Regions from separate parts of the Metabacillus sp. cB07 genome, predicted to be linked through region 4. Evidence: riboswitches for the same ligand, from Rfam matches in the RefSeq annotation. Region 4 holds a riboswitch; each other region holds the start of a gene.
What was found. A riboswitch is a leader RNA that binds a small molecule or an ion and turns the genes downstream of it on or off. The one in region 4 is predicted to bind S-adenosylmethionine.

Region 1 (7,748 bases), 1.6 Mb from region 4:
CACTGTCTTTCATTACACCGTGTTTTAAGATATATCCTTCAGAGTTTCTTCCGAAGTGAATCACTTTAGTCGTAAAGTTCTGAGTTTGCGATCCGCGGCCGACTACAACTGATTTTGTGTCGCCGTAAGATCCGTCACCCATAAGGTTTGTCGTATTCTCAGAAATTGTGTTTCCGTCGTTCATCAAGCCGAGAGCCCACTCGATACGGCCATCGCGACCTGCAGTTCCGCGGCGGTTTACATATGTTGTAACACCTTTATTCAAGTGATCAACAGCACCGTACGTTACTTTTGCGTTTGAGTTTGCGAAAACTTCTGTCACGATGTTGAAAATTGCTCCTTCAGTCTCCGTTACAGAAATATAGTTCTCAACATACGTTACTGAGCTGTTGTTATCTGCTACTACGATTACATGGTTGAAAAGAGTCGTAGCCGGATTCTCGTGAACATAAACAGCTTGAAGAGGTGCAGCAACTTCGACATTTTCAGGCACATATACGAACACTCCGCCGTTCATCAAAGCAGCGTTCAATGCTGTCAGGCGGTGCTCATCTACTTTAACGCCATCTGTCATGAAGTATTTTTGCACAAGCTCTGAATGCTCGCGTGCAGCTGTATGAATATCTGTAAAGATAACGCCCTGGTCTTTCAGCTCCTGTGACAGAGATGAATAGGCAGGTGTTGTATCAAGCTGGATGTACAGATTTTTGTTCTCTTCTTCAAGGTCGATAAGAGATTTTACTTCTTCATGCAGACTGTCAAGTGACGTAAGCTTTTCGCTTTTCACTGCATGAGTTTTAAACTCAGTGAAGTTCCATTTGTCAATCTTTGTTTTATCCGGCTTTGGCATAGAAAGGTCTTCAGCTTTTGCAAGAGCCTGTAAGCGCAGTTCTGTTAGCCATTCCGGTTCGCCAAGTTCTTTTGAAAAGCCGGCGACATAGTCATGGTTGAATGTTGTCTCTACTGTCATCTTAATCCCCCTAACGCTTACGCTTCTTGACCAACAGTTTCGTCTTCGATGCCAAGCTCTTGTTTAATCCAGTCATATCCTTCTGCTTCAAGGCGCTGAGAAAGCTCAGGACCGCCTGATTTTACAATTCGTCCCTGCATCATAACGTGCACATGATCAGGTGTGATGTAGTTAAGCAGGCGCTGATAGTGAGTGATGATCAGGCAGCCGAACTCTTCAGAACGCATTTGGTTGATACCTTTTGAAACGACTTTAAGAGCGTCGATATCAAGTCCTGAGTCAATTTCATCAAGAATGGCAATCTTAGGCTCGATCATCATTAATTGAAGAATTTCGTTGCGTTTTTTCTCACCGCCAGAAAAACCTTCGTTCAGGTAGCGCTGTGCCATATCAGGATCCATTTCAAGGAATTCCATGTTTGAATCCATTTTGCGGATGAATTTCATTAATGAAATTTCTTCGCCTTCTTCTTTGCGTGCATTAATAGAAGAACGAAGGAAGTCCGCATTTGTTACACCGCTGATTTCGCTTGGATACTGCATTGCAAGGAACAGACCTGCGCGTGCGCGCTCATCAACTTCCATCTCAAGCACGTCTTCACCGTCAAGAGTGATGCTGCCTTTTGTTACTTCGTACTTAGGGTGCCCCATAATTGCTGATGAAAGCGTAGATTTACCAGTACCATTCGGTCCCATGATTGCGTGGAACTCTCCGCCTTTTATTTCAAGGTTTACACCTTTCAAAATCTCTTTTCCGTCGATTTCCACATGTAAATCTTTAATCACTAATGTTGATCCTGCCATAACTGCTTATACCTCCAATAATCTATAAGATCTGAATTTAATCATTCTCAATTTATTCTCATTCTAATTTTATAACAAATGAAAAGTGAATACAACTTTTTCGGAGGCTGATCCAATTTGCCGCAACCTAAAAGGAACCAGCCTGCGGCTGATTCCTTTTATCCATAGTCTATCCATTCATTTTCCGGTCAAGTTCCGCAAACAGCTGTTTGCTTTTCTGATAGTCCTCTTCACGATTCTTTTCTACTTCCATACGCTTCTCATGGTTTCTGCTGTACACTGCGTACCCCATTTTGTGGGACTGCATAAGAGCCTTTTCCATTTCAGTCGTGTAATTCAAATCAAGCTTCTGCTGACTTGCGTAGATAATGAATCATCCTCTCAGGTTTTGTAAAAACGATACTACTATCGTAATACCCCTTGTAAAAAAGTTCAAACCTGCTGAGAAGGGATAAGAATGAGTGACATACATACAGAGCTCTTCACTGCTCGAAGCAGGCAGAATTTAAAAAGATGCTCTCGTTTCCTTCTGTTTGCTACTGTTTCAGCTGGTTGAGTTCTGTGATGCACTCCTCCTGAACAAGCGTAACAGACTGGCTCATGGCGGCTCCTCCGCCGAATGCAGCCGTCACCCCTACGGTTTCGAGAATTTCCTGTTCGCTCGCTCCCTGATCAAGGCAGCCCTTCGTATGATAAATGATACAGTATTCATCCTGGGAGTAAATACTGATTCCAAGGGCAATCAGCTGCTTTTCTTTTTGGGAGAGAGTCCCTTCTTTAAAGCATTCCTGTGTAAATTCATTATAAAGGTGAGCAAGTTCAGGCATTTTTTCTGTAAAAATGCCAAGGCCTTCTTTGTAGTCGTGCAAAGCTGCTTCGCTTGAGTTTCTCGGTTCAAAATGCTGCATACTGTTCAGCTCCATTCCTAAGATTCAACACCGTTAGTATGCAGAAAAGGGGTCCAGAGTATGCGGAAAAATAAAGGATGCAGCAGCAGCTTATTTGGTTTGGAGTGACTGTTTTCTTCTATATAATATTGATTGTTGTTTGAGGAGGAATTTTCTTTCTAATTTATTTTGCAGTGGTACCCGTTCCCTTTCGCTCCGGGAACTTGCTTTCCGCGGGGAGTGCCTGAAGCTTCCTCGCTGCGCTTGCGAGATCTTCAGTGCCCTCTTCATCCCGCAGGAGTCAAGTTCCCTCCGCTGCAGTGCACTGGAGTTTAGCGACGCCACAAACAGGAAGCATTCTCCGCTCGTCTTGACCCTTTAGCTCTCGTGAATCGTGACCCCGCCGAAAGTGTTCCAAACATGGGTTAGCAGCACTAACTCGGTGCGGGGACACGACGAAAGTGTTCTAATCATGAGTTAGCAGCACTAACTCGGTGCAGGGACACGACGAAAATGTTCTAATCATGAGTTAGCAGCACTAACTTGGTGCAGGGACACGACGAAAATGTTCTAATCATGAGTTAGCAGCACTAACTCGGTGCGGGGACACGACGAAAGTGTTCTAATCACCGCTTTTGATGGTTCTAAATTCTGCAATAAGTGCCATCAAATTATAATCTGCCTTAAGGGTCATATCTGTATGATCCTTTACCTCCCCCACCTAAGATGTGCCTTCACAAGAAAAAAACCCGAACTGATTCCAGTTCGGATTTTCCAAAGGCCGTGCAAATTATTTACCGTCTACAGGCACAACTGCACCTTCGTATTTTTCTTCGATGAACTTTTGAATTTCTTCTGAGTGAAGAACTTCTACAAGCGCTTTGATCTCTTCTTTGTTTTCGTCGCCTTTGCGGACAGTGATGATATTTACGTACGGTGAATCTGATCCTTCAAGGGCAATTGCATCTTTTTGAGGGTTTAGTCCTGCGCCGATTGCATAGTTCGTGTTGATCAGAACAGCATCGCCTTCGTCGTTGTTGTAAGCCTGAGGAAGGATGCTTGCTTCTACATCAGCTTTGAACTTCAGGTTCTTTTTGTTTTCATCGATGTCGTCGACAGTCGCAGTTGTTTTGTCGACTCCTTCTTTAATTGTGATCAGGCCTTCTTTTTCAAGGAGGGAAAGCATGCGTCCGTGATCAGCAACAGAGTTGCTCATAATGATTGTTCCGCCTTCAGGAATATCTTCAAGCGATTTATGTTTTTTAGAATATACACCGATCGGCTCGATGTGGATTCCGCCTGCATTCACAAAATCATAGTCCTTGTTTTCAGCCATTTGTGACTCAAGGTACGGGATATGCTGGAAGTAGTTTGCATCAATTTCTTCACTTGCAAGTGATTTGTTCGGCAGAATGTAATCCTGGAAAGGAACGATATCAAGCTCGATTCCCTTTTCTTCAAGTAAAGGCTGTGCTTCTTCTAAAATTTCAGCGTGAGGAACATTTGATGCTCCGATTTTCAGAGTCTTTGTTTCCTCTCCGCCACCGTCACCGCCGCCGCAGGCAGCAAGAGCGAAAGCAGATGTAGCAAAAACAGCACTTAATAGTAATTTTTTCATGGTGAATATCCTCCCTAACGTTTATCTAATTTTGATGTTATTAAATCTCCAATAAATTGGATTATGAAGACAATGACTAATATTAAAATAGTTGCAATCATCGTTACAGCATTATTGTTCCTCTGGAAGCCTTCCAAAAAGGCAAGATTTCCAAGGCCTCCTGCACCAACTACCCCAGCCATGGCTGTGTAGCCCACAAGAGCGATAGCCGTTACTGTAATGCCGGAGATTAAAGCAGGTGATGATTCAGGAATCAGGACCTTCCAGATAATCGTAGATGTTTTAGCACCCATTGATCTGGCCGCTTCAATGACTCCTTTATCAATTTCACGGAGTGCAATTTCAACCATTCGGGCATAAAACGGAGCAGCTCCGATGATTAATGCCGGCAGTGCCGCCTTTGCACCAAGGAACGTGTCAAGAATGGCCTTGGTAAAAGGAATCAGCAAAATGATCAGCAGGATAAACGGAATCGATCTAAAAATGTTTACAAATGCAGATATGATGACATTAACCGGCTTGTTTTCCCAAATACCGCCTCTGGATGTAAGGAAGAGCAGCAATCCGAGGATGATGCCCAGCACGAATGTCGCTGCCACGGAAAAGGCAGTCATGAACAAGGTTTCACTGGTTGCTTCCCAAACGTTTTCCCATCTCACGTTTTCAAACATTTGAAATCACCTCCGCCTCGACCTCTTGGCTGCGGATGTAGGCCATCGCTCTTTCAAGCTCAGCCTGTTCGCCGTCCATGTGGATAAACAGTGTACCGTAAGATCCGCTTTGAGTCTGCGAAATTTTCCCCTGAAGAATGTTCACCTGAATCGGATGGTTCCGGATCAGGTTCGTAATAAGGGGATTTTCAGTTGAGTCACCTACAAATGTCAGCTGAATAACCATGCCCTGCTTATATTTCTCAAGGATCAGCTCCATTGTTTCCTGCGTGTCGTCCGGCTCTGTAATTTGTTTCACAAAGCGCTTTGTGATGGCCTGCTGAGGCCTTCTGAATACGTCTAGCACTTCACCCTGCTCGACAATTTTTCCGCTTTCCATCACTGCCACACGGTGGCAGATTTTTCGGATAACATGCATTTCGTGGGTAATCAGAACAATCGTCAGTCCTAACCGTTCGTTAATGTCAACAAGCAGGTCAAGAATGGAATCGGTTGTCTGCGGGTCAAGTGCTGATGTTGCCTCGTCACATAGCAGGACTTTTGGATTGTTGGCAAGGGCTCTCGCAATTCCGACCCTCTGCTTTTGCCCTCCGCTCAGCTGGGAAGGATAGGAGTCTTCCCGGCCTTCGAGCCCGACAAGCTTGATCAGCTCTTCTACCCGTTTAGCCCGCTGCTCGCTTTTTATCCCGGCAATCTCAAGCGGAAACGCAATATTTTCACGGACAGTTCTTGACCAAAGCAAATTGAAATGCTGGAAAATCATGCTGATTTCCTGCCGCGCTTTTCTAAGATCGCTGCCGCTGATTTTATCGATGCCCTGGCCTGCCACCTGAATGGAGCCTTCCGTTGGTTTTTCAAGTCCGTTCAGCAGGCGGATAAGTGAACTTTTCCCGGCGCCGCTATAACCGATAATTCCGAAAATTTCACCTTTGTTTATGTCCAGATTGACGGAATCAACAGCCGTGACACGGCCATTCTTCGTCTGAAAGACTTTTCGCACGTCCTTTAGCGTAATCATGAATTCACCTTCTTCCAAAATTCCACTCACTAACATTTTGCTCTATATGGCATTGCTTCATGTTTTTTCTGAAAACAAAAATGCCTTTCTGCAGAAATGAGCAGAAAGGCATATGTGAAAAAACCTTTCTCTCATCTTTCAAAGCTGCAAGCTTTGAGTGAATTGGCACCTTTTCAACAATGTTGACGGTTGCCGGGCTTCATAGGGCACTTCCCTCCACCTCTCTGGATAAGAGACTAACATTTATTAAATTGACTGTATATTTAGTGAGTTTATAGTACGAGAGTGATTCTATCATGCAACAAAAGTACGTGTCAAGAACAAAAGCGCAAGCGCCTTGGTCAGATCCGATAGGCAGATAAGAATCCGGCGAAAAAGTCCGGGTTTGACTTTTTTGACGGATTTGTTCTGACAGAGGATTTAGGCGCTGGAGCTGGACGAGGATAACCTTGTCTTATCGTGCCGTCGATTCTGTCAGTGACCTTACGCCGACAGCCTTCTCAATTGCCTGCTCCAAGTCTTCGAGAAGGTCGTCTATATGTTCAATTCCAACAGAGAGCCTGATTAAATCCTCCGTTACGCCTGATTTTCTTAAGCCCTCAGCGTCAAGCTGCTGGTGTGTCGTGCTGGCAGGATGGATGATGAGGCTCTTTGCATCCCCTACATTCGCAACGTGTGACCACAGCTCTGCAGAGTTGATCACTTTAGCCCCTGCTTCGCGTCCGCCTTCAATGCCGAATACGACAACTGCGCCTGCTCCCTCAGGCAAGTATTTCTCAGCAAGAGCCTGGTCCGGATGCTTTGAATCTTCAGGATAAAGAACCCATTTCACTGCAGGATGTCCGTTCAGATAGTCTACAACCTTCCTCGTATTCGAGATATGCTCTTTCATTCTGACGTGCAGCGTTTCAAGACCGAGGTTAAATTGAAAAGCATTAAACGGGCTTAGAGCAGGCCCAAGATCCCTCAGCAGCTGCACCCTCGCTTTTACAATATAAGCTGCTTCCGGAAGGGCTTCCGCATAAACCAGGTTATGATAGCTTGGATCAGGTGTGGTGAAACCTGGGAATTTTCTGCTGTTCCAGTCGAATTTCCCTCCATCTACAATGATGCCGCCAAGCGTTGTGCCATTTCCAAGCAGCCACTTTGTCGCAGAATGAACAACGATATCAGCACCGTGTTCAAGGGGACGGCACAAATACGGCGTGGCGAATGTGTTATCTACAATCAGCGGAATGCCGGCCTCATGAGCAATTTTTGCAACAGCTTCGATATCAAGCACTTGAAGACTCGGGTTGCCGATTGTCTCGGCAAAAATGGCTTTCGTTTTTTCTGTGATCGCGCTTCTGAAATTTTCTGGGTTCTCCGGATTAACAAATGTGGTTTCAATGCCGTATTTTGGCAAAGTTGTCTGGAAAAGATTATAGGTCCCCCCGTAGAGACTGGACGCAGACACGATTTCATCGCCGGCACCGGCAATGTTCAGAATCGAAAGGGTGATGGCAGCCATACCGCTTGCTACTGCAAGACTTCCGACACCGCCTTCTAGTTCAGCAATGCGCTCCTCAAGGACGGAGGAAGTCGGATTATGTATACGAGTGTAAATGTACCCCTGTTCTTTTAATGCAAATAAGTTTGAAGCGTGCTCAGTGTCATTGAAAACGTATGCATTAGACTGGTAAATCGGAACAGATCTGGCACCTGTTCCAGGATCAGGCTTAAGCCCTCCATGAATGTTGACGGTCTCCAAACGGTACTTTTTTTGAGTCATGATCCATTTC
Region 2 (7,748 bases), 570 kb from region 4:
GAGAAGCAGCTGAATGAATATTTTGCAGGCACCAGAAAAGACTTCAGCCTGCCTCTGAAGCAAAAGGGAACAGCCTTTCAGGAAAAGGTGTGGCAGGCGCTCACTGAAATTCCTTATGGCACTTCCTGCACGTATCAGGCCATCGCTGTAAAGACAGGCAACCCAAAAGCTGTCCGCGCAGTCGGACAGGCCAACAGAAAAAATAATCTTCCCATCATTGTGCCATGCCACCGGGTAATCGGAGCAAACGGCCGAATGACGGGGTATGCAGGAGCGAATGTTCATTTAAAGCAAGTGCTGCTGGACCTGGAAAAAATACCATATAAAATGTAGGTTTGCTTGTCACTTTTTAGCCTTCGCGACATATCATTTGATAAGGATAAAAAAGTTGCTCAAGGGCAAATTGGAAGGGCGGGCTTAAAATGTGGAAAAGGCCGAATAAACTTGCATTTTATACGAGTCTCCTGACTGCCATGCATGTGCTGACAGAAGAACAGAAAAAGCTGATTTTAACTGATAAGAACAGATAAAGTGAAAAGGAGTTCAAGCGATGAACTCCTTTTGCATGAGGAGAATTGGGGCGGGGGGAAAATCATGAAAGATCCAAAAGACGAAAAAGGGATACATACCGATTTCAGCAGCCGGATGACATACGGGGAATATTTGAGTCTCGGACAGCTGCTTGGCAGTCAGAACCGATTATCTGGCCATCATGATGAAATGCTGTTTATCATTATCCATCAAGTCAGCGAATTATGGATGAAGCTGATTCTGCATGAGCTGCAGGCGAGCATACAGGCAATCGAAGATGGAAACCTGTCGATGGCATTTAAAATGCTTGCCCGCGTCTCAAAAATCCAGTCACAGATTATCGAATCCTGGGACGTGCTTTCTACATTAACGCCGTCTGAATATGTGCAGTTCCGCGACAAGCTTGGCCAGGCTTCAGGATTTCAGTCCCATCAGTACAGACTGATTGAATTTGCCCTCGGCTATAAAACCACGCATGTTCTGGAAATTTACAAAAAAGATGAAGGGCTGCACAGCGAGCTGTCAAAAGCCCTTAACAGCCCAAGCATTTATGATGTTTCAATTCAGGCACTCGCTAAAGCAGGGCTTCCGATTAGAGATGAGATTCTGAGCAGGGATCTTTCTCTGACCTATAAAGGCGATCCTTCAGTAGAGGCAGCCTGGCTCGAAGTATACAGGAATCCCGGCACCTACTGGGACTTGTATGAGCTTGCTGAAAAATTGATCGATATTGAGGACTGGCTTCAGCAATGGCGTTTCCGCCACATGAAAACAGTCGAACGGATCATTGGATTCAAAAAAGGAACAGGCGGATCTTCAGGCGTCACCTATTTAAAAAAAGTACTCGATCACCGTTTTTTTCCTGAACTGTGGGATATCCGGACGAAATTATGATGACATGGGCTCAAGCTGAATGCTTGGGTCTTTTTTTTGTGTGGTTGTGCTGGGGGCAGCTTTTAAGAGCACTTTTGTTTTGTTGGGGGGCAGAGTTTGTGCTGCAAACATTGTTTAAGAGCACTTTTTTCTTGCTGTGAATCAGAGTTTGTGCTGAAAACATTGTTTAAGAGCACTTTCGTCTTGTTGCGGATCAGAGTTTGTGCTGCAAACATCGTTTAAGAACACTTTATTCTTGCTGTGAATTAGAGTTTGTGTTGCAAACATTGTTTAAGAACACTTTCGCCCCTGTGCCAGTCAGAGTTCGTGTTGTAAACAACAGTTAAGAATACTTTCACCACTGTGCTAGTCAGGGTTAGTGTTGTAAAAGTCGCTTAAGAACGAAAACGTATTCGCGACAATCTGAGTTTGTGCTGCAAACATCCCATAACAGCAATTACCCCCTCCCAGGCAAAGCGCCAGTTTTTCAAAACCGAGATTGACAGAAATATCTAATTCGATTATCATCTAATTAGATAATAATCGAATTAGATGGAGGGGAACAACTATACAGCTCAGCAAACTTGTCACATTTCACAAAGTAATGGGAGATGCCACACGCATCCGCATTCTGGCTCTTTTGGCGAAAAGCCCTAAAAACGGGCAGGCGCTGGCCGGAATACTGGGTTTGACGCCGCCTACCATCACACATCATTTAGCGAAACTAAGGGAGACAGGCGTTGTCACTGAAAAACGGGTAAAAAACACCGTCTATTTTCAGGTGAACGAAAAGCTGCTGCAGCAGCTTTCACTTGGGATGATGGAAATTGTCACTGGAAAAGGGGAGCTTGAGATGAATCAGGAAAAAACGGGTGAACATGCGAGAATTCTGGGGAACTATTTAACAAAAGATGGAAAATTAAAAACCATTCCGCCGCAGCGGAAAAGAAGGCTTATTGTTTTATATCACTTGGCTAAAGAATTTGAGCCGGGAAGAAAATATCCGGAAAAAGAGATCAATGACATCATAAAAAAATACCACGAAGATTTTGCGACGATCAGGCGGGAATTTATAGTGAATCATATGATGTACCGCGAGAACAGCATCTATGAACTGAACCCTAAAGAGCTTTGGGCGAAGATTGAATAGGGGGCATTGTATGCTGACATTTGTACCGGTGCAGGACAAGCATCTCCTTGATGCAGAACTCTGTATCATGAACTCAAATCCTGCGTATAACTTAATTTCTGAAGACAGGGAAATGCTTAATAAGCAGGACATAGCAGAAGACAGGGAAGAAGGGAAAGCAGTCAGTGCCAAACGATTTTTAATCATGGACGGCGATTTTCCTGCAGGCATATTCGAATATTGCCCGCTTAATCCGAGTGATAAAAAACCATGGATTGGCTTGTTTATTCTTCACCGTTCTTATCATGGAAAAGGGTATGCCGCTGCAGCATATGAGACAGCAGAAAAGCTGCTTCTGGATGAAGGGTTCTCTGAAATGAGGCTTGGAGTCCTGACCGAAAATGAGCGGGGGAGGAAGTTTTGGATCAAGATGGGGTATTCTGCTTTTAAAGAGGGAGTGCACAAAGGCAAGCCCATCATCCACTTCACAAAACAAATCAAGTAGAGCCGGATGGCTCTACTTTTTGGCTTGTTGGAAGAGGTTTTTTATTTCCAGCAGGTAGTCTCCGGATAAAACGCCTTCCTCTGTGATAATGCCGGTTATTAGTTCATGAGGCGTTACATCAAATGCGGGATTAAATACCTGCACTCCTTCAGGTGCAACGCGGCAGCCCGCTATGTGAGTGATTTCTGCAGCATCACGCTCTTCTATTGGAATGTCTGCTCCGCTGCCTGTTGCAGGATCAAAGGTCGAAAGAGGTGCAGCTACATAGAACGGAATCTGGAAAGCATGTGCAAGAAGGGCAAGGCCGTAGGTGCCGATTTTATTGGCTGTATCTCCATTTGCAGCAATCCGGTCAGCACCGACAATGATGGCTGAGATCTGTTTTGTGCGGATCGTATGCGCAGCCATACTGTCTGTAATCAGCGTTACATCAACGCCTGCCTCCATAAGCTCCCATGCTGTCAGCCTTGATCCCTGCAGCACAGGACGTGTTTCACAGGCGTATACACGCAAAGGGATGCCTTTTTCTTTTGCCAGGTAAAAAGGCGAGAGAGCCGTTCCGTATCTTGCTGTGGCAATAGAGCCTGCATTGCATATGGTCATAACAGCGTCGCCTTCATTAAAAAGAGGCAGAGCATGCTCGCCGATTTTCCTGCACGTTTCTTCATCTTCAACCTGTATTTGTATCGCTTCATGCAGCAGAACTGTTTTTGCTTCTTCTGCAGATATGGCATGCTGCACACTGTTTTTCAAGCGGCTGAGAGCCCAGAAAAGGTTGACGGCAGTCGGCCTTGAACTGGCAAGATAATCATGATCGCGGGAAAGCCATTTTTGAAATTTCGAAATATCATCTGTTTCATAGTTTTTTGCCGCGAGCGCGAGCCCGAAAGCAGCTGCAATGCCGATTGCAGGGGCTCCGCGCACTTTAAGGGTTTTAATGGCATCCCACACATCCTCAACCGTTTCGAGGTGAAGATATTCCGTCGCAGCAGGCAGTTTCTGCTGATCAAGAAGGCGGATATAGGATTCTTTCCATTCGACAGAACGGGGTATGATCGATTGCTGGTATGTCATGGTGAATGCTCCTTATCTGACAGGTACTTGTTTGAAATAGTCTGCAATTTGTGCAGGTGTTTTGATGCTGCTGCGGTGCTTGACAAGTTTCTTTCCGAGTTCGAGCGCGCGGATTTTAGCTTCAATCTTTCTGTCATGCGGCTCTATTAAATCAAGGTCTGCAACGTGCGCCAGCCCTATGGTCCTTCTGATGATTTCCACACCTGCAAAGCCAACCGCATCTTCAAATGTTTTTTCCAGGATGAAGGAAAGATAGCCGTCGATTCCTGTGTAAACTTCAAGGCCGTCTTTCTCCCATGCTTTAGAAAACTCCTCGGCAAATACAGTCCACGCCGTTTCAATATGATCCAGGAGGACCTGCTGTTTTGCTTCCTCGCGTGAAATGGCATTCATTAATAAATTTGCCGTGAAATGCCCGTAGTCAAAACCAATTGGACCATAGTAAGCAAATTCCGGATCGATGACTTTTGTCGTTTCATCATCTGCAAAAATACTGCCCGTATGAAGATCTCCGTGAACAAGAGTCTCGGCTTCTGTTAAAAATTTATGCTTCAGCTTGGCAACTTCAAGCTTCAGTTCCGTGTCGTTCCAAATGGCTTCTGCTGCAGGTCTCAGTTCATCTTCAAAACTGTTTGATTCCACATCAAAAAAGGGATCTGTAAAAACGAAATCTTCCGTTATTTTACAGAGCTCAGGGTTTGAAAACTGCTTTACCAGATGCTTTTTTGTCTGCGGATTTAAAGCGAAATCCGAGCTGTAGAAAAGGGTTTTTCCGAGAAATTCACCAATGTGGCGCCCAAGAAGTGGGAATTCTTTGCCTCCGATCAAACCGGCGCGTGCAATCTGAAGATGGGATAGGTCCTCCATGGCTGTAATGGCAAGTGTTTCATCTGAGTAATAAATCTTCGGCACGTATTCTCCTGCCGTTTCAGACTGCTTGAGCATGGCGCTGCTTTCAATTCTTGCGCGGTCAAGCGTAAGCGGCCAGCTCTCGCCAATAACCTTTGCATATGGAAGAGCCTGTTTAATGATCAGGCCTTTATTTGTTTGATCGGTAATGCGGAAAACGAGATTTAAGTTGCCGTCTCCTATTTCCGTGCAGGAAAGCACGCTTTTTTCCTCAAATAATCCGAGCCTGAGGGCAAGTGTGACGGCAGCGCTTTCTGTTAATGGTTCATAAGATTGATAGTTTGACATGGAATTCTTCCTCCGGTTTCATATGGACTTTTACTGCCAGCAGCAAGAACATGTCGTCTGAGAAAGAGACTATGTACATGTAAAAAAGCCTCTTTCACAGGGAAAGAGGCTTGAAGGCGCAGGCTTCGCACCTCTTATCTGCCAGAAAGATGTCTTTCTGCTGGAATTAGCACCGTGCCTTGTGGAAGAAGTCTTCCGGCGCAAAAAGCTGCGCCCCATTTCGCAATGGTATTACGGTCGGTTGCTGGGCATCATAGGGCCAAATCCCTCCGCCTGCTCTTGATAAGAGATTATATTAGGTTTTGTTTTCAAATAATTCACAATTGATCACTTGTTCTGAATGTTAACAGGTTTTAAAGAAAAATGTCAATGCTTTTTTTTAGAAAGTTACAAATAAAAATGCGGAAGTCTGTCTTCAAAAACGGGAATTTGCTTTCGGATTTCTTTTACCTTTTCCAGGTCGATTTCTGCTGTAAGAACGGCTTCCTCTGTCCCTGCTTCAGCAAGAATTTCTCCCCATGGATCAATGATCATGGAATGGCCGGCAAATACATTTTTCGGATCAGCACCGGACCTGTTGCACGCCACAACATAGCACTGATTTTCAATCGCGCGGCTGATCAGCATGGTTTTCCAGTGATGAAGTCTCGGAAGCGGCCACTCTGCGACAACGAACAGGATCTCAGCTCCATTAACGGTATGAGCGCGGATCCATTCTGGAAAACGAATGTCATAGCAAATGACTCCGGCACTTTGAATTCCTTCAAGCTTAAAAAGCCCTTTTTCTGTGCCGCCATTTAGATATAAGTGTTCATCCATCAGTTTGAAAAGGTGCAATTTGCTGTATTCGTGCAAGAGTTCACCCTGTCTGTCAAACACGTACATGGTGTTCGTTACCCCTGCCTCTGTCCTTTTAGCCACAGACCCTGCTATGATATTAACCGAGCAGTTTTTTGAAAGTCCGCTCATCAGAGAGGGGGTGCGTTTTCCTTCATCATCTGCGAGCACATCAAGACGTGTCAGGTCATATCCGGTCGTCCATAACTCCGGCAGTACAATCACATCAGGTTTGTCGCTAAGCATGATGGATTTCATCTTTTCTTCCACTGCTGCAATGTTTTCGTCCGGTTTTCCGAAAGCAATGTCTGTCTGAAGGCAGGCGATTTTAAGTTTCATATGCGTCATCTCCGCTAAAAAATATTTTCCTTTACAAGCTGACTATAACAATATATGATTTTTCACTAGAATTTCAAGAATTTTCATAAGAAGGTGCAAAGATGAAAAAGTTCGAGCAATCAGCGCTATTAAATAATCTTCCAAAACAATTTTTTGCAGGTCTCGTTGCAAAAGTTAACACAAGTATTGAGGCCGGACATGATGTCATTAATCTTGGCCAGGGGAATCCGGATCAGCCGACGCCGCCTCATATTGTAAAAGCCCTGCAGGAAGCAGCAGGCAAACCGGACTATCACAAATATTCCCCGTTCAGAGGACAGCGTTTTTTGAAAACGGCGATAACAGAATTTTATCAAAGGGAATATGGCGTTACACTGGATCCTGACACAGAAGTGGCGATTCTATTTGGGGGAAAGGCAGGTCTTGTCGAAATTCCGCAGTGTCTCCTTAATCCCGGTGAGACGGTTCTTGTTCCCGACCCGGGCTATCCCGATTATTGGTCAGGCGTAGAGCTTGCGAGGGCCCGTATGGAATATATGCCTCTTTTGAAGGAAAATGAGTTTTTGCCTGACTATTCCAAGCTCTCTGAAAAAGCGAAGGCGGATGCTAAGCTCATGTTTTTAAACTATCCGAACAACCCTACAGGGGCAGTTGCAAGCCGGAGCTTTTTCGATGACACGGTTGCGTTTGCTGAAGAAAATGACATTTGCGTCGTGCATGATTTTGCCTATGGAGCAATTGGCTTTGACGGCAAAAAGCCGGTCAGCTTTCTTGAATCCGAGGGAGCAAAAGAGACTGGAATTGAAATTTATACGCTGTCTAAGACGTATAATATGGCAGGGTGGAGGATCGGGTTTGCAGTCGGCAATAAAAGCGTCATAGAGTCGATTAATCTTTTCCAGGATCACATGTTTGTCAGTGTGTTCAGCGGAATACAGGAAGCAGCAGCTGCTGCTCTTCTTGCCCCGCAGGATTGCGTCAGCGAGCTTGTCGCACGCTATGAAAGCAGGCGTGCGGCGTTTATAGACGCACTGAACGGCACCGGCTGGAAAGTGGAGGCTCCTCCGGGATCATTCTTTGCTTGGCTGCCTGTACCCGGGGGATTCACATCGGAATCATTCGCTGACTATCTGCTGGAACACGCTCATGTTTGCGTGGCGCCGGGCATTGGATTCGGGACGTTCGGTGAGGGGTATGTCCGTGCGGGACTTTTAACCTCTGAAGAGAGATTGAGAGAAGCAGCTGAAAGAATAAAATCTTTAA
Region 3 (7,748 bases), 730 kb from region 4:
CTTCGTGCAGCAGAGATTTAAGGACATCTTCTTTGTTTTCATGCTCAGGGTGAGCTTCGCACTGAAACAGGAGAATCCCGGAAAGCTTTCCTTCCTCGTCGTATTTGCGTTTTGAAAGGGCATAGCCAATCGTTTTTCCGTTCTCAACCGCAAGCAGCGCTTCACCGTCACGAATGTTCTGCCACTGCACCTGCCATGGAATCAGCCTGCTGCAAAAAGAGTGCTCCGCTAAATTATGCGGCTTTTTCCAGTGAATATCATGCGTTAGAGCGGGCGGATCGAGTGTCAATGGAGCCGAATATCCGAGGTGAACAAGCTGATCTGCCGTCTGATATCCCATCTTCTCGTACAGCTTGATTGCCCGGTCATTATGCGAAAGTGCTTCAAGTGTAGCCGTGTGGACTCCTTCTTTTTCATAGATGGACAGGACTTCTTCCATCATCTTTTTCCCGACGCCTTTGCTTCGGAATGCAGGGGCAACTCCGGTGCCTCCGTTCCAGGAGACGTTTTTGCCGTCAATGGACCTGACGCCGTTTAAGATCAGTCCGACGGGTTCGGTTCCGTCAAAAGCCACAATGGACAGCGCGGGTGAAAGATTCTCAAATACAAGTCTGTTCAGAAAGGCTTCAAGTGTGAGAGTCATATCAAAATCATAGCCTTCAAACCCCTTGTTCCATGCAATCAGTGCATCTTGAAGTGTACATTGGGACAGCCGTTTACATGTAATCATTCTCTCTCCCCTTTTCTTACGTACATAAACACCATTTCTTCAAGTGTCTTCATCTGTTCCCGGAACGGATAATCGTTTCCGATGACAGAATAATGAAGGCAGGTGCCGTCAATTGTTCCCCATACCAATGACGAGATAATAGCGGGATCCGCATCCGGCCGGAATTCCAGCTGATCAATTCCTTCCTGCAAAACCTCCATCAGCAGCGTCCGGTAAACCTCTTCATACCGTGCGGTCATCACCCGTTTCAGCTCTTCATCCCGTCCTGAATGAATCCAAAACTCAAGGTGAACCCCGATCATCCGCTGCCAGTCCGGTGAAAGCTTGATCTCCAGATAGTTTTTGAAGAACTGTCTGAGTTTCTCTTCGGCCGTTTCCTTTTTACGGAAACGTTCTTTTAACCCTGCTATATTCTCTTCCGTCTTCCTTTGCATCAGCTGCAGATAAATGTCTTCCTTGCTTTTGAAATAGTTATAGATGGCTCCTTTGCTCAATCCGGATTCAGCTACAATGTCATCGATGGTGGCCAGCTGAAATCCTTTTTCCCCGAATGCCTTCAGAGAGCTGTCCAGAATATGCCGCTTCTTCTTCTCCTTATATTCCTCTGATACAATTGGAGCCATTTGCAGCCCGCCCTTCTTTTTTTAAAACCGACTATATAGTCCATATTATTCCATACACAGTGAAAAATTCAAACAATTTTGATTATAGATCGAGTAAAAACTGCTTTTGAATGTGCATCATATAAGACCGCTGGAAAGAGGAGGAAATAATGATATGATAAATTTATACGCCCTTCGAAGAGAAATGCATCAACAAATTGTTACTCCTTGGCGGAATAAATATTACCTTTTTGAGGTGGAAAATGATCATAGAGACTTTGGAATCTTTGAAAGCGAATCTAGATGGAGATGGTAGATTTCGAATTCATTTAAATGATGGTACGGCAGCAGATAAGAAATGTTTGTTTTTTGAACCCGCTTCATTACAAGAAATAAATGAGTTTAAATTTGATTTACCGGATGACTATAAGACGTTTTTGACCTTACATAATGGTGGAAGAATATTCACTGATGATTGGGGGAGTGGCATTTTTGTCCATAGTTTAAAGGAAATAATACAAGAAACTCTCTCTATTTCTCATCTAATTCCGGAAAAATACTTTTGTGTAATTAGATACGCAGATGTAGGATATTTTTTAATAGACGAACAAAAAGTTGAAAGAGGGGAAAAAGATTATTTATTGTATGAGGACATTGATACTAGCAATCCTCCACAAAACCTTAAAATGACCTTTGAAGAGTTTATAGAAAAACTAATTAAATTTGAAGGTGAATTATTCTGGTTAAAATGAAATAAATAGAAAAAGTGCCGATACGGAATTGTATCGGCACTTTTTCCACTTCTTTATTTCCACATTGCATCATTAACAAAAAATTAAAATAATTTAGATCTTAACTCGAGTTAAATCTGCCATTTGACTTTTGCACCGCAACCCCTTAATGTAGTAAAGGTATTTTTTAAAACACACATATCATCTTCTTATTAAGAGAGGCAGAGGGACTGGCCCTGTGATGCCTCGGCAGCGGACTCGCAATCCTTGTGAGTGCTGTGCCAATTCCAGCAAGCCATGCGCTTGAAAAATGAGAAGAGCTTATTTCCATTCCGGATATAGGATCTCTTCTTGTTATCAAGAAGAGATCTTTTTTTATGCAGTCAGTTTTTATCTGCAGAGAGCGGAACACTATGATTACGGAAGAAACGAAAGGTGGTTATTATGAAGACAAAAGCTAACGGCTGGGCACTTTTGCCCCTCGTTATTTTCATCGGACTATTTGTGGGATCGGGCATCATCACAGGAGACTTCTATAAAATGCCGATCCTTGTGGCAATCCTTGTTGCCGCAGCAGCAGCCCTTATCATGAACCGGAAAGAAAGCTTCACATCAAAAGTGGAGAGTTTCTCAAAAGGAGCGGGACACCCTGACTTAATGATCATGGTCTTTATCTTTATTCTTGCGGGTGCTTTTTCGGAAGTGGCAAAAGGAATGGGCGCCGTTGAGTCGACGGTTAACCTGGCACTGTCCTTCCTGCCTCAGAGCCTGCTGATTGCAGGGCTGTTCATCATCGGCGCGTTTATCTCGCTTGCGATGGGTACCTCTACAGGTACGATTGCCGCTCTTGCTCCGATTGGAGTCGGAATAAGTACAGAGGCAGACATTTCAGTGGCTCTTGCAATGGGTGCCATTATTGGCGGGGCCATGTTCGGAGATAACTTGTCGTTCATCTCGGATACAACTATTGCAGCTGTCCGAACACAGCAAACAGAAATGCGGGACAAATTCAAAGCAAATTTCTTTATCGTGCTGCCCGCAGCCATTATTACGTGCATTGTGCTTGTCGTCATCACACTGGGCGGACAGGCACCAGTTACACCTGAAGCGTACAGCTGGGTAAAAATGCTTCCATACATCGGGGTTCTTGCAGCAGCACTGCTTGGAGTAAATGTCATTGCTGTTTTAGCAGGAGGCATTATCCTCGGCGGAGTTATTGGAATGGCAGACGGAAGCTACACACTAACAGCGTTTCTGCAGAAAATAACAGACGGCATCATGGGAATGGCTGAGCTTGTCATTCTTTCGCTCCTGATTGGCGGTATGGTAGAGCTGATCAAGCGAAACGGCGGCATTCACTTCATTCTTGAAACCATGACGAAGCGTATTTCTTCTAAAAGAGGGGCAGAATTTGCGATTGCGGGCCTTGTCAGCTCTACGAACCTTGCAACGGCAAACAACACAATCTCGATTATTGCAACGGGCCCTCTTGCCAAAGATATGGCGGACAAGTATGAAATCGATAAACGTAAATCAGCAAGTCTTCTCGATATCTTCTCATGCAGCATCCAGGGACTGATCCCATACGGTGCGCAGATCCTTTCAGCGGCTGAATTTGCTTCCATCTCCCCGACAAGCATTCTGCCGTACTCCTTTTATCCGGTACTGATTGCTCTATGTGGTATTGTGGCGATTTTGATACAGTTTCCGCGGTTTAAAAGAAAAGCAGCGTAAGAAAAAACAGCGTCCTAAATAACACGGTAAATCATATATCAATCAGCATACTAATTTGCATAGAAATTAGTATGCTTTTTTTGATATTCGCAGGAAAATCCACCTTCCCTTTATTGGTAATCCGACACGTTTCCTGCTGCATTTTCTTTTTTTGATCTTCAAAGGAAAAAGTAGTTGACACCAAAAATAAATTTATGATATCATTAAAAATTTGATAAAAAATAATCTATATGTTAAGCTTTAGAAGGTTACCATATATGGAGGTGGATTATTTGTTTCAAATTGGCGATAACATTGTTTATCCAATGCACGGAGTCGGTATCATTAAAGCTATAGAAGATAAGGAAATATCAGGGAAAAACCAGCAATATTATGTCATAAATATGTTAATAGGCAATATGCAAGTCATGATTCCTACGGATAAAATACTGAGTTCACGTATACGCCCAGTTACTGACATACTTGCATTAAAGCACATCATACACATTTTTCAGCATGGAGAATCAGATAGATTACTGTCGTGGAAACAAAGGTATAAAGTGAACACGGACAAAATTAAAACCGGCAACATACAAGAAGGTGCTGAAGTTATACGTGATTTAATGCGTATGAAGAAAGAAAAAGCACTTAATACAAGCGAAAAAAAAATGCTGGATAGCGCACATGAATTTTTGATTAGTGAACTGGGAGTCATTAAAGGAATCACTGATCATCAAATAAATAGTTTCTGTTAAGGCTGATTATAGATAATGTCTTACAACTTCCTGAATCTTACGGGAATGTGATTATTATTAAAAGCAAATCTTTTCAAAAACAGCCCACTTCTTCAGCTCACTATTAGAGCATTCACCTCTTTTGTTATTTCTGCAATCTAATCCATTTCTATTTTTTTAATTTCTTTTACGAACGTTTGAAGTTTCATCAAAAAACTCGATAAAATAGTTATTTTTGCAATCCTGACTCACACTGGCGCGGACAAGGAGCCGTAAGGATGAAAGAGAGGTAGGGCTTTCATTGTTTTAGGTATACAAAATAGTATCCAGTCCGGTTATTTCCAGAAAAAAATAATCAATATTGAATGGTGATTTTTTCTTCTTAATGTAAAAAAGATAATCGAATTGGTAACACCATATGGTCAAATATAAAAGAGGCTGGGCTTCGAATAATTCACCTTTTTCTGTGTTATTCAGGAATTCACCCTGCTGCCTTAGTGGTTGGCAGTGAATTTTCATATTTTAATTTAAAAAGTATAAAAGCCGGTGACATTTTACTCCTCGTAAAATGTCACCGGCTTTTTCAGTTCAGAGGAGGGTTTTGTCCCAGCCTCTTTTTATTTTTTCATTAATCCATACAGCAGAAACTGAATGGTATATTCTTTTTCCGCCTCATCATCCCAATCCAAATCCGGAAGAAGAATAAACCTTGCAAACAAAAAGCCCATAATGCTGGTCACAATCATCCTCAGCACCGTTTCAGGCGGCATTTTAACCATTTCCCCTTTTTCCTGAAAGAAAACGATAAGCTCCTTCAGCTTTTCCATGGCGTGTGTTTCAATAACTTTTCTGATTTCCCCTCTAAATTCTTCGTGAAAGAATACTTCCTGAAGAAGAATTTTTACGACAGGCTGATTTTTTTTCACAAATTCATACCGGTTCTCCAGGATAAATCGCATGAGCTGCTCGGGATCTTCATGCTTTTGCTTAGAAATCTCTCCGATAAAGTTCTTCACGAGAAACGGAGCTGCAAATTTGGTGATCGTTGGCTTTACGATTGCAAACAGCAGATCCTTTTTCGTCTGATAATGCCTGAAGATTGTGCCCTCTGCGACACCGGCTTTCTTCGCAATTTCACTTGTTGATGCAGCTGCAAATCCTTTATCGGCAAATATTTCAATGGCCGCTTCCACGACCTTTTTCTGTTTATCGCTCATTTTCACATCTTCATCGGTCAGCCTCAATAGCTCTTCAATGGAAAAGTGTTCACTCATTTAAAAAACTCCTCATTCATCAATACATTAATTATATCTGAAAATGAGCAGTCACTACAGTCTTCTCACTTTTTTCAAAGCAAAGATGTTCAGAACAAGAAATAAAACGGCAAATCCAAGCAGCACATATACATCATTCGCAATATGCTCCCAGCCATTTCCCCTGATCATGATTTCCTGCAGAGCATCGGCACCATATTTCAGAGGCATAGCGTAACTGACGGCCTGAAGCCACTCCGCCATCGTTTCCAGCTTAAACAGACCTGAAAAGAACACCTGCGGGACGATGATCAGCGGAATGAACTGAAACATCTGCAGCTCATTGCCGGCAAACGCAGAAAGGAGCGTGCCGAGCGTCAAAGAGGTCATGGCAAGCAAGAAGGTTATGAGAAGCACGTAAAAGTAAGAGCCTTCCATCATCATATCCAGAACACTGATCGAGAAAGCGGAAATCAGGATCGCCTGAAAGGTTGTAAAGATACCAAACCCTATCACATAACCAAGGACAAGCTCATAGCGTTTAAGCGGCGTTGCCATAATCCGGTCGAGTGTCCCGCTTGTGCGTTCGCGCAGAAACGAAACACCTGAAATTAAAAAGACAAAGAAGAAAATAAAGACACCAATTAGAACCGGACCAATGTAATCAAAAGAAGACATTTCCTCTGATCCATGCACGTATGAAATGTCTGCCTTCCCTTGCTGTCCGGGCTGTGCGCTTTTTTGTATCAGCCCGAGTACAGACTTACTGACGCTTGGATCTGATCCCTCAACCAATATCTCCTGTTTCCCTTGATCAACACCAAGAAATGCATCAAGATCTTTCTCTTCGATGTAGTCTTTGCCTGCATTTTTGCTGAACTCCTCCACCTCTGCGCCATTTTTCTCCAAAGCAGCGACAAGCTGTTCAGGAGCTCCATGCACTCCGATTTTCGGTGTATAGGCTTCACTGTCAAAAATAAAGTGCATCAGCGTCAAGATAAACAGGGGCGCCACAAGCATAAGCGCAAGTGTCCGCTTATCGCGGAAAAACTGCTGAATGATTCTGATCACAATGGCCATCACTCTCATTTTCGCTCACCTCCGTATGCTAAAAATGCCCCTTCTATGGTCGCCGTTTTTGCTTCGCTTTTCAGTTCTTCTGGCGTACCCGCTGCAATAAGCTTTCCATCTCTCACAAAACCGATTCTGCCGCATTTTTCTGCTTCATCCATCACATGCGTAGTCACGACAATAGCCGTACCGGACTGCCTGATCCGCTCGAGCTCCTCCCATATGGACTGCCTTAGAATCGGATCAATTCCAACGGTCGGTTCATCAAGAACTAAAACCTGCGGTTCATTCAGCATGGCAATAGCAAGCGATAACCGGCGCTTCATTCCTCCCGAGTAGTCTCCGGTCCGCTTTCCGGCATGCTCAGCAAGATTGACAAGATCAAGCACGTATTCAATTCTTTCCTTTTTGTTCTTTCCTCTCAGTCCGCTTAACGAAGCAAAAAAGGACACATTCTCTTTTCCGGTAAGCTCAGAGTACAAAGCATCTGACTGCGCCATAAATCCTATATTCTTAAGCATATTCAAATCCGGCATCCGGACGCCAAGGACACTTGCCTCTCCATTGGTTGGCTCTTCAATTCCCACAATCATTTTGATGATTGTTGTTTTTCCTGAACCGGATGGTCCGAGCAGTCCGAAGATCTCCCCTTTATCGACTTTAAATGTTACATCTTGAATAACTTCTTTCTTTCCGAATGACTTTGAAACAGACTGAAGTACGATAGCTGGTTCACTCATCGTTTCCCCTCCGATCTTTACATGTGAGTGATTACTCACTTATAATATATGACACAGAGGACGTTTTGTAAAGTGAGTAATCACTTATTTTTTGCAGAAAAAAAGCAAACCTTAAAAAAGGTTCGCCTCTATTTCAATAGCCGCTTCACAATCTTCAAGCTGTTTTTCGCATTC
Region 4 (7,748 bases):
GTGAAAATTGCAGAAGGATTTAAAGCAGCCGCAGAAACACTCGGCGTGCGGTTTCATTTTGGGGCGAAGGTAAGCAGGCTCGAAGTGAAAAATAAGAAGGTATCATCTGTTCTGCTTGAAGACGGACAATCTTTTCAAGCGGATGAAGTCATCATGAATGCCGACCTGCTTCAGGCTTATCCTGAACTTGTTGACGAGCAGCACCGTCCGGGATTTAAAGCTTCAAAGCGCGACAGCTACCAGCCGTCCATCTCTGCATTTGTCATTTTGGCCGGCCTGAAAAAAAGACATGGGGAGCTCCTGCACCATAATGTCTATTTCTCCAAGGATTATAAAGAGGAATTTAGTGATCTGTTTTCTGAGCATCGCTACAGCAGCGAACCGACCATCTATATCAGCAATTCCTCGTATACGGACAAAAGCGTATCCCCGTCAGGAGATAATTTGTTCATCTTGGTCAATGCCCCCGCTCTTACAAGAGAGGGCGAGCTTGCTGCCGATGCAGAAGCCTACAAGGAACGGATTTATGGTATTCTGGAGGCAAAAGGACTCGAGATCAGGAGTCAACTAGCCTGTGAAAGGGTCATAACTCCCCTTGAAATCGCAGACACGTTTGGAGCATACCGCGGAGCTCTTTACGGTATTTCAGCCAACAGAAAAATGGATGCCTTTCTCCGCCCTTCCAATTTTTCAAAAGACATCCGCAACCTATCCTTCGTCGGCGGCAGCACCCATCCCGGAGGAGGTTCGCCCATGGTAACCCTGAGCGGATTGAACGTCGGAGAGGCTGTTGCTTCAAGGTACAGAAGCTAAAAAACTGTTTCCCTGAATACGGGAAACAGTTTTTTATTAGCTCGTCACCGCTTTATCATCTCACGTCCCGCAATAAGTCCTGTAAGGCTGATCGTCATTTGGAGGAAGCTTGCAGTATTCTTCCTGTTCCGGGGAGTACGCATAAGGATTTTCCAATACACGCAGCAGCCTCTCAGTCACACTGTAATCTCCATCTGCCGCGGCTGCAAGGGCCTCTTCTACCCGGTGATTACGGGCAATAACGGCAGGGTTGCTGTTTTTCATCAACTGCAGCGAATCCTCTTTTGATTGGTGCTGCCTTCCCAGCCTCTCTTGCCAAAGACGATTCCACTTTCCAAACTCCTCTGATTGAAACAGGGCAGAGTCCCCGTATGATCCAGTCGTTAGCGACCTGAACGAATTTGTGTAATCCGCACGATGCTTCTGCATCATCTTCAGCCATTTCTGAACGAGTGACTCGTCCTCTTCTTCCTGATGAAACAAGCCCAACTTGTCCCTCATTCCATTAAGCCAGTACTGCTTATACAAATCACTGTACCCTGAGAGGGCATCCTGCGCAATCTCAACCGCCTTTTCCTCATCCTCATGAAGCAGCGGCAAAAGCGATTCAGCCAGCCTTGCAAGATTCCAGCCGCCGATGTAAGGCTGGTTTCCGTATGCATAGCGGCCGTTTACATCTATGGAGCTAAACACGGTTTCAGGATTATATGCGTCCATGAAGGCACATGGTCCGTAATCGATGGTTTCTCCGCTGATTGTCATGTTGTCGGTGTTCATGACACCGTGAATGAATCCTGCAAGCTGCCATTTCGCAATAAGTTCAGCCTGCCGGTCAATCACTTTCTTTAAAAAAGACAGATAGGCGTGTTCATTTTCTTCAATCTCCGGATCATGCCGCTTGATTGCATAGTCGGCAAGGGCCTTCAAATCCTCTACGCCTCCCCAGTTAGCCGCATACTGGAAGGTGCCGACCCTAATGTGGCTAGAAGCGATCCGGGTAAGAACCGCACCAGGCAAAAACGATTCCCTGATGACAGGGTCTCCCGTTGTGACCACCGCAAGACTCCGTGTCGTCGGGATGCCAAGACCGTGCATGGCTTCACTGATGATGTACTCCCGAAGCATCGGACCAAGGGCAGCGCGGCCGTCACCTCCCCGGGAGAATTTCGTTCTGCCTCCACCCTTCAGCTGAATATCGATTCTTCTATCATCAGGCGTCAGGTGTTCTCCAATCAGGATCGCACGGCCGTCGCCAAGCATTGTAAAATGGCCGAATTGGTGACCTGCGTATGCTTGTGCAAGCGGCTCTGCACCATCAGGAATCCGGTTTCCTGCAAAAACGGCCGCATCCTTTTTTAATGTGTCAGCATTGAGCCCGAGAGAAGCAGCCAGTTTTTCATTAAATATCACAATTTCAGGAGAACTTGCCGGGGCCGGTTTCTGACTGGCAAAAAAGAGTGACGGAAGACGCATATAGCTGTTGTCAAAGTTCCATCCGCTGATTGAATTTTTCATCCTGTCTCCTTTTCTTTCTTTAGTTGGTTATCTTTTGTTATGACCCAATTATTTCAGAGGAAGCAGAAATACTCAAGGAAAGACGCAAAAAAACAGCCCAAAACGGACTGTTTTCATTCTCCTCTATTTATTTCCCTTCCATCCACTCAGGCTTTCCGAATCCTTTAAAATCTTTGTCTATCGCTTTCTCAAACTCGTCTGATTCAACAACGGCTCTAATATCTTCGGCGATTTCAGAATCTGCGTCTTTTGTGTTCATCACAACACGATTGCGGTGCACGTCATTCATATTCTCCAGAGTCACCGCATCCGCAAGGTCCATTTTAGCCGCAAGGGCAAAGTTCCCCGGCACGGCAGATAGGTCGGCATCTTCTACAGCTCTTGGAAGCTGCGCAGCTTCAATCGGAAGGAACTTCAGTTTTTTAGGATTCTCTGTCACATCTTTTTCAGATACTTGAAGCGGGCTGACCTCTTCATTTAACTGAATCAGTCCTGCGTCCTTCAGAATATGAAGCGCCCTGGCAGCATTCGTCGGATCGTTCGGAATAGCGACTGACGCGCCATCTTTGACTTCATCAATCTTCTTTACCTTGTCTGAGTACAATCCCATTGGAGCCGTCGGCACTGTGATAATTTCCGAAAGTTCCAGTTTGCTTTGCTCAGCAAATGTTTCCATGTAAATTTTGTGCTGAAACAGGTTGGCATCGAGTTCATCATTGCCCAGGGCATTATTGGGCTGAATATAATCGTTGAACTGAACAACCTCAACTTCATATCCCTTTTTTTCAAGACCGGGTTTAATAGCCAGTTCCACCATATCTGTGTAGGGACCGGCTGATGCGCCGATTTTAATTTCTTTTTTCTCTCCGTTTGTTTCTTCTGCGCCGCACGCAGACAGGATTCCCGCTCCTGCTACTAATAATGCCAACACCATTTTCTTCATGTCTTTTTCCCCCTAGATTGAATAAAAAAATTCCTCCTTCATTCAGAAAGAGGAATCGTATGTATGACGACTTATCTTTCAGAATGAAGGACATTCTGCAGGATTTAGCACCGTTCCATTTAAGGAGGTTGCCGGACGTCGCAGGGCCTGTTCCCTCAGTCACTCTTGATAAGCAAGCTATTAAATTGAATAACGTAATCTTATACTGCGTAATGGGTTCTGTCAATCATTATTTTAGAATAATCAAAATAGTGAGATTAACAGACTGCCAAAAAGCACCGTCCCGATGAAGACGGTGCAGCGCTGAGCTGTGTTCAAAATCAGATTTGCGAAAGAATCGCATGTTTTTCTTCACTTGACACAAAATTCCGCTCACCGAACACATTGTAGTCATTCAAGCGGATTTTATTAAGGATTGCACGGTAGAAGTGTCCGGCAGCTTTCACAGGTGCGCGGGAATGCAAAGGATATTCATGCATAGTCAGCATCGCTGTATCGTAATGCTTTTCCGCTTCTGCGGCAAGATGCTCCCACACTCTGATAAATTCAGGGGTTACCTTCTGCTGCTGCAGATCAAATTCGGTCATTTTATGTTTTGCCATTACCTCTTCAGGGACGTAAATGCGGCCGCGTTCGAGATCTTCTCCGATATCCCTGAGGATGTTCGTCAGCTGCATGCCGAGTCCAAGAGCGATAGCCCCTTCGCGAAGAACGTTTGTCTTCTTCGGAGCAAGCACCGGCAAAAGCATGAGGCCGACTGTGCTTGCAACGTGATACGAATAATCAAGCACTTCTTCCATAGACTGATAGCGGATTTTGACAAGATCCATTCCCTGGCCTTTAATCATGTCCCGGAAGGCTTCCACATCCATATCGTAATTGGTGAATGTATCGTGCAGGGCCACCCACATGAAATTATCTTTAGAGTAATCCCCTCTTAGAAAAGAGTCGAATTCAGCCGTGAATTCCATTAACTCTTCACTTGGCCTCTCTCCCTCGTCTACGATGTCATCGACGATTCTGCAGAAGGCGTATACAGCCCACACTGCTTTTCTTTTTTTAGGAGGCAGAAGCGAAAAAGCTTTATAGAAAGTTTTAGAATGATGCCGGATGACTTCTTCACATTGCTGATAGGCCTGTTTTAAATCAACCACTCAGACTCACTCCTTCCCTCTCTTTGTTTTGATGATCGGATAAGATGGCAGAAACCATCAGCTTCGCCCCCTGCATAACGATCGGGATCCCGCCTCCGGGGTGGATCGAAGCTCCTGCTGCATAAACGTTTGTGAGCTTGGATGGTTTAACCTGCGGTCTGAACACGCCGGATTGGAACAAAGTCGGAGCGATGCCGAAGCTTCCTCCCTGAAAGAGTCCTTCCATTTCTTTGTCATCCGGTGTTCTGACTTTTTTCCACTGGATTGACTTTCTGAGACCGGGAAATCCTCTTTCTTCAAGCTGATCAATAACCTTTTCAACAAAACCTTCCTGTTCCCACCAGTTGATCGAGCTGCCTGATGGCACCGGCACAAGTGCGTATAAAACGCCGTGTCCCTCGGGTGCAAGTGAGGAATCGATTACAGAAGGATGAAATGCGTAGATGGAAGGATCTGACGGAACTTCTTTCGTTTCAAAGATTTCTTTCATATGCTGCTGAAAATTCGAGCCCATAAAAAACTGATGCACAGGTGAATCCGTGTAGACTTTGTCCAGTCCGAAGTAAAGCAGAACACAGCTGGATGACGCCGTATAGTTTCTTGCAGGCATTGACTCCTTTGGAATCATCTTTGATGCGCCTGGAAAGTCTCCGTTTAAAACAAAGGCATCCGCCTTGACTTCTTCTCCGTTTACAATCAGAGCTGCTGCTTGCTCTCCCTTTGTTACTACTCTTTCAACAATAGCATTTTTCATCACCTTTACGCCAGAATTTAGAAGGGCGTTTTCAAGAACCGTAACTAGGGATGCATAGCCGCCTTTCAGATAATAAATGCCGTGCTTATGCTCGCTGAATGAAATGAGCGAATAAAGGGCCGGTGAATCAAGCGGATTGCCTCCGATATAAAGTGTCTGCAGGGAATAGGCCTGCCGGATTCTCTCATCCTGAAAATAGGCTTTTAACGAGTTGTTTACAGATTTATAAGCTTTCAGGTGCACGAGCGTTTTCAGGTTGTTGCGCGTCCAGAACGTTCGCTTATCGTGAAAGGATTTCTCGAGAAACTGGTCCTTACCAAGGTTGAAGCGGATTTCCATGTCTTTCATGAACTGAACGAAGCCCTCTTCATTTCCCGGAAAGTTCTCCTTTATCTCCTGGATCTGCCGTTCAATGGAATTATATTTCGTGTACGAAGACCCGTCTTTAAAGTGCAGTTTATAAAGCGGATTGATATTGATTAATTCGTACTGATCACGGCTAATTCCTGCTTCATTCAAAATGGATGTGAGCATTTCCGGCAAAAGAACAATTGTCGGGCCCTCATCAATCCTGTACCCCTGCTCTTCTGTAAAGGCAAGCCTTCCTCCAAGTCTGTCTCTCTTTTCAAACAAACTGACCTCATATCCTTTTTTCCTGAGCATCAGAGCTGAAATAAGCCCGCCAATGCCGCCGCCCGCTATTGCAATTTTCATAGTGCATTCCCCAATTTCTTTTCAGATTTGATTGGTACAGCATGACTGGTTTCGTTCAATATGGCATTGGTCGTGATCCTTGCTGATTCTAGGATGGTTGGAAGCCCGCTGCCCGGATGAGTTCCTCCTCCGACAAGCCAGCAGTTGTTCAGCTCTTCAAATTTGTTATGGGGTCTGAGCACCATCATCTGTGTCAGCTGATGGCCTAAATTAAAGGTTGCTCCTTTATAGACAAGAATGTCTTCTTCCCAGTTCTTCGGCGTAATGATTTTTTCCGTTTCAATATGATTTCTCAAGTTTTTAAACTGCGTTTTCCGTTCAATTGTCTCAAACACCAGTTCCCGGAACTCTTCCTGATGCTGTTCCCAGTCAATATTGCTGAAGTTGTTTGGTACCGGGGCAAGTATGTAAAGCGCAGACTTGCCTTCAGGCGCCAGAGTATCATCTGTTGCAGCCGCATTCTGAATATAGATGGACGGATCCCCTGACAGCTTGAGGGTTTTCGTGATTTCCTCTACGTTTCTCTTATAATCTTCAGAAAAAACGATTGTATGGTGAGGCAGATCATATTTTTTATCGAGACCGAGGTAGATCATGAAGGTTGAACAGGAGTATTTTTTCTTCTCCAGTTTTTCTTTTGAGAATTTCTTTAATGTACCCGGTTCAACGAGATTTGACATAACGTGGGCGAAATCGCCGTTGATGACGACTTCATCAGCAGCTGCTGTCGTTCCGTCTTCAAGAATGACGCCTTTCACATCCTTGCCTTGGAGCAGCAGTTTTTTCACTCCTTTTCCGAGGTGGATCGTGCCCCCATGCTCTTTAAGCACTGCTGCCATTGCTTTTGACAGCTGGTTTACTCCGCCTCTTGGGTGAAAAATTCCGTATTCATGTTCCATAAAAGAAAGGATTGAAAATGCTCCGGGACATTCCCATGGGGACATGCCAAGATATTTAGACTGAAACGTAAACGCATATTTGACTCTTTCGTCTTTAAAATAGCCTGATAAAACATCATACAGCGATTTCGTAACAGTCAGCTGCGGAAGAGCCTTAATGACCTTCCAGCTCAAGTAATGACTGAAGCGGTCCATTTTGCTTTGCAGAATCGGAGTCAATGCCGCCATTTTCCTGCGCGTATCGTTCATGAACCTGTTATAGCCGTTGCCGTCCCCCGGCGAAAACTCTTCTAATCTCTCGACCATTTTTTCCGGATTTTTTGTCATTTTTAAGGACTGATCGTCAAAAATCAGTTCGTACATTTCTTCAAGTTCAATCATGTCCATATAATCATGAAGGTTTCTCCCGGCTGAAGCAAAAATCTCTTCAGCAATATGGATCATGCTCAAAAAGGTCGGCCCCATATCAAACGTGAAGCCGTCCAGTTCAATGGAAGCATTGCGCCCCCCGACATATGGCTGTTTTTCATATACGTCTACCTGGTACCCCTGACTCGCTAAATTCATGGCAGCTGCCAAGCCGCCAGGCCCTGCACCGATGACTATGATTTTTTTAGCCATGTTTACTCCTCCTAATTCCTGTACAACAGTTATACAAACATTATACAATTCAATTTATTAAAACACAATCAATTAGGTTCTCCCTTTTTTTACTATTCCCTAATAGGAACGATTTCAGCAGCTTTTCAGATCATTTGACGCACAGAAAAAAGCCCGGCTATTTAGCCGGACTCGTTTCTATCATATTCACCGTTGCTTCAAATGTCAGGATTTCGTTCTCCCAAACGGCATTTCCCTTCATTACCTGATCTTTCAGTCCCAAAGGCACAACATAAACGCCGTTCACTGGTCTGAGCTCCTTCACTTCTTCTCCTTCGAGATAATAGATCTCAAAT

Region 1: it holds a riboswitch for S-adenosylmethionine, as region 4 does, so the genes downstream of both, JOJ89_RS17975 (methionine ABC transporter ATP-binding protein) here and JOJ89_RS04685 (MetQ/NlpA family ABC transporter substrate-binding protein) in region 4, are expected to answer to the same signal.
Region 2: it holds a riboswitch for S-adenosylmethionine, as region 4 does, so the genes downstream of both, mtnK (S-methyl-5-thioribose kinase) here and JOJ89_RS04685 (MetQ/NlpA family ABC transporter substrate-binding protein) in region 4, are expected to answer to the same signal.
Region 3: it holds a riboswitch for S-adenosylmethionine, as region 4 does, so the genes downstream of both, JOJ89_RS01165 (Na+/H+ antiporter NhaC family protein) here and JOJ89_RS04685 (MetQ/NlpA family ABC transporter substrate-binding protein) in region 4, are expected to answer to the same signal.

What each region holds. Positions count from the first base shown of each region.
Region 1 covers NZ_CP069296.1:3,499,458-3,507,205, forward strand. The annotation lists gene sufD (Fe-S cluster assembly protein SufD) at 1-970, opposite strand, end outside; gene sufC (Fe-S cluster assembly ATPase SufC) at 988-1,773, opposite strand; gene JOJ89_RS17955 (YuzK family famiily protein) at 1,943-2,113, opposite strand; gene JOJ89_RS17960 (carboxymuconolactone decarboxylase family protein) at 2,310-2,681, opposite strand; gene JOJ89_RS17965 (MetQ/NlpA family ABC transporter substrate-binding protein) at 3,451-4,278, opposite strand; gene JOJ89_RS17970 (methionine ABC transporter permease) at 4,293-4,949, opposite strand; gene JOJ89_RS17975 (methionine ABC transporter ATP-binding protein) at 4,942-5,967, opposite strand; SAM riboswitch class I at 6,096-6,202, opposite strand; gene JOJ89_RS17980 (O-acetylhomoserine aminocarboxypropyltransferase/cysteine synthase family protein) at 6,422-7,738, opposite strand.
Region 2 covers NZ_CP069296.1:1,494,848-1,502,595, forward strand. The annotation lists gene JOJ89_RS07465 (methylated-DNA--[protein]-cysteine S-methyltransferase) at 1-333, shown strand, start outside; gene kynA (tryptophan 2,3-dioxygenase) at 595-1,425, shown strand; gene JOJ89_RS07475 (DUF2087 domain-containing protein) at 1,973-2,554, shown strand; gene JOJ89_RS07480 (GNAT family N-acetyltransferase) at 2,565-3,038, shown strand; gene mtnA (S-methyl-5-thioribose-1-phosphate isomerase) at 3,051-4,112, opposite strand; gene mtnK (S-methyl-5-thioribose kinase) at 4,125-5,309, opposite strand; SAM riboswitch class I at 5,441-5,598, opposite strand; gene JOJ89_RS07495 (carbon-nitrogen family hydrolase) at 5,697-6,485, opposite strand; gene JOJ89_RS07500 (pyridoxal phosphate-dependent aminotransferase) at 6,587-7,748, shown strand, end outside.
Region 3 covers NZ_CP069296.1:198,401-206,148, reverse strand. The annotation lists gene JOJ89_RS01180 (GNAT family N-acetyltransferase) at 1-730, opposite strand, end outside; gene JOJ89_RS01175 (TetR/AcrR family transcriptional regulator) at 727-1,353, opposite strand; gene JOJ89_RS01170 (SMI1/KNR4 family protein) at 1,596-2,084, shown strand; SAM riboswitch class I at 2,270-2,380, shown strand; gene JOJ89_RS01165 (Na+/H+ antiporter NhaC family protein) at 2,505-3,797, shown strand; gene JOJ89_RS01160 (CarD family transcriptional regulator) at 4,055-4,531, shown strand; gene JOJ89_RS01155 (TetR/AcrR family transcriptional regulator) at 5,128-5,784, opposite strand; gene JOJ89_RS01150 (ABC transporter permease) at 5,839-6,852, opposite strand; gene JOJ89_RS01145 (ABC transporter ATP-binding protein) at 6,849-7,574, opposite strand; gene JOJ89_RS01140 (aldehyde dehydrogenase) at 7,703-7,748, opposite strand, start outside.
Region 4 covers NZ_CP069296.1:925,450-933,197, reverse strand. The annotation lists gene JOJ89_RS04695 (phytoene desaturase family protein) at 1-813, shown strand, start outside; gene JOJ89_RS04690 (protein adenylyltransferase SelO) at 874-2,328, opposite strand; gene JOJ89_RS04685 (MetQ/NlpA family ABC transporter substrate-binding protein) at 2,456-3,271, opposite strand; SAM riboswitch class I at 3,340-3,446, opposite strand; gene JOJ89_RS04680 (phytoene/squalene synthase family protein) at 3,592-4,425, opposite strand; gene JOJ89_RS04675 (phytoene desaturase family protein) at 4,418-5,893, opposite strand; gene JOJ89_RS04670 (phytoene desaturase family protein) at 5,890-7,413, opposite strand; gene JOJ89_RS04665 (hypothetical protein) at 7,571-7,748, opposite strand, start outside.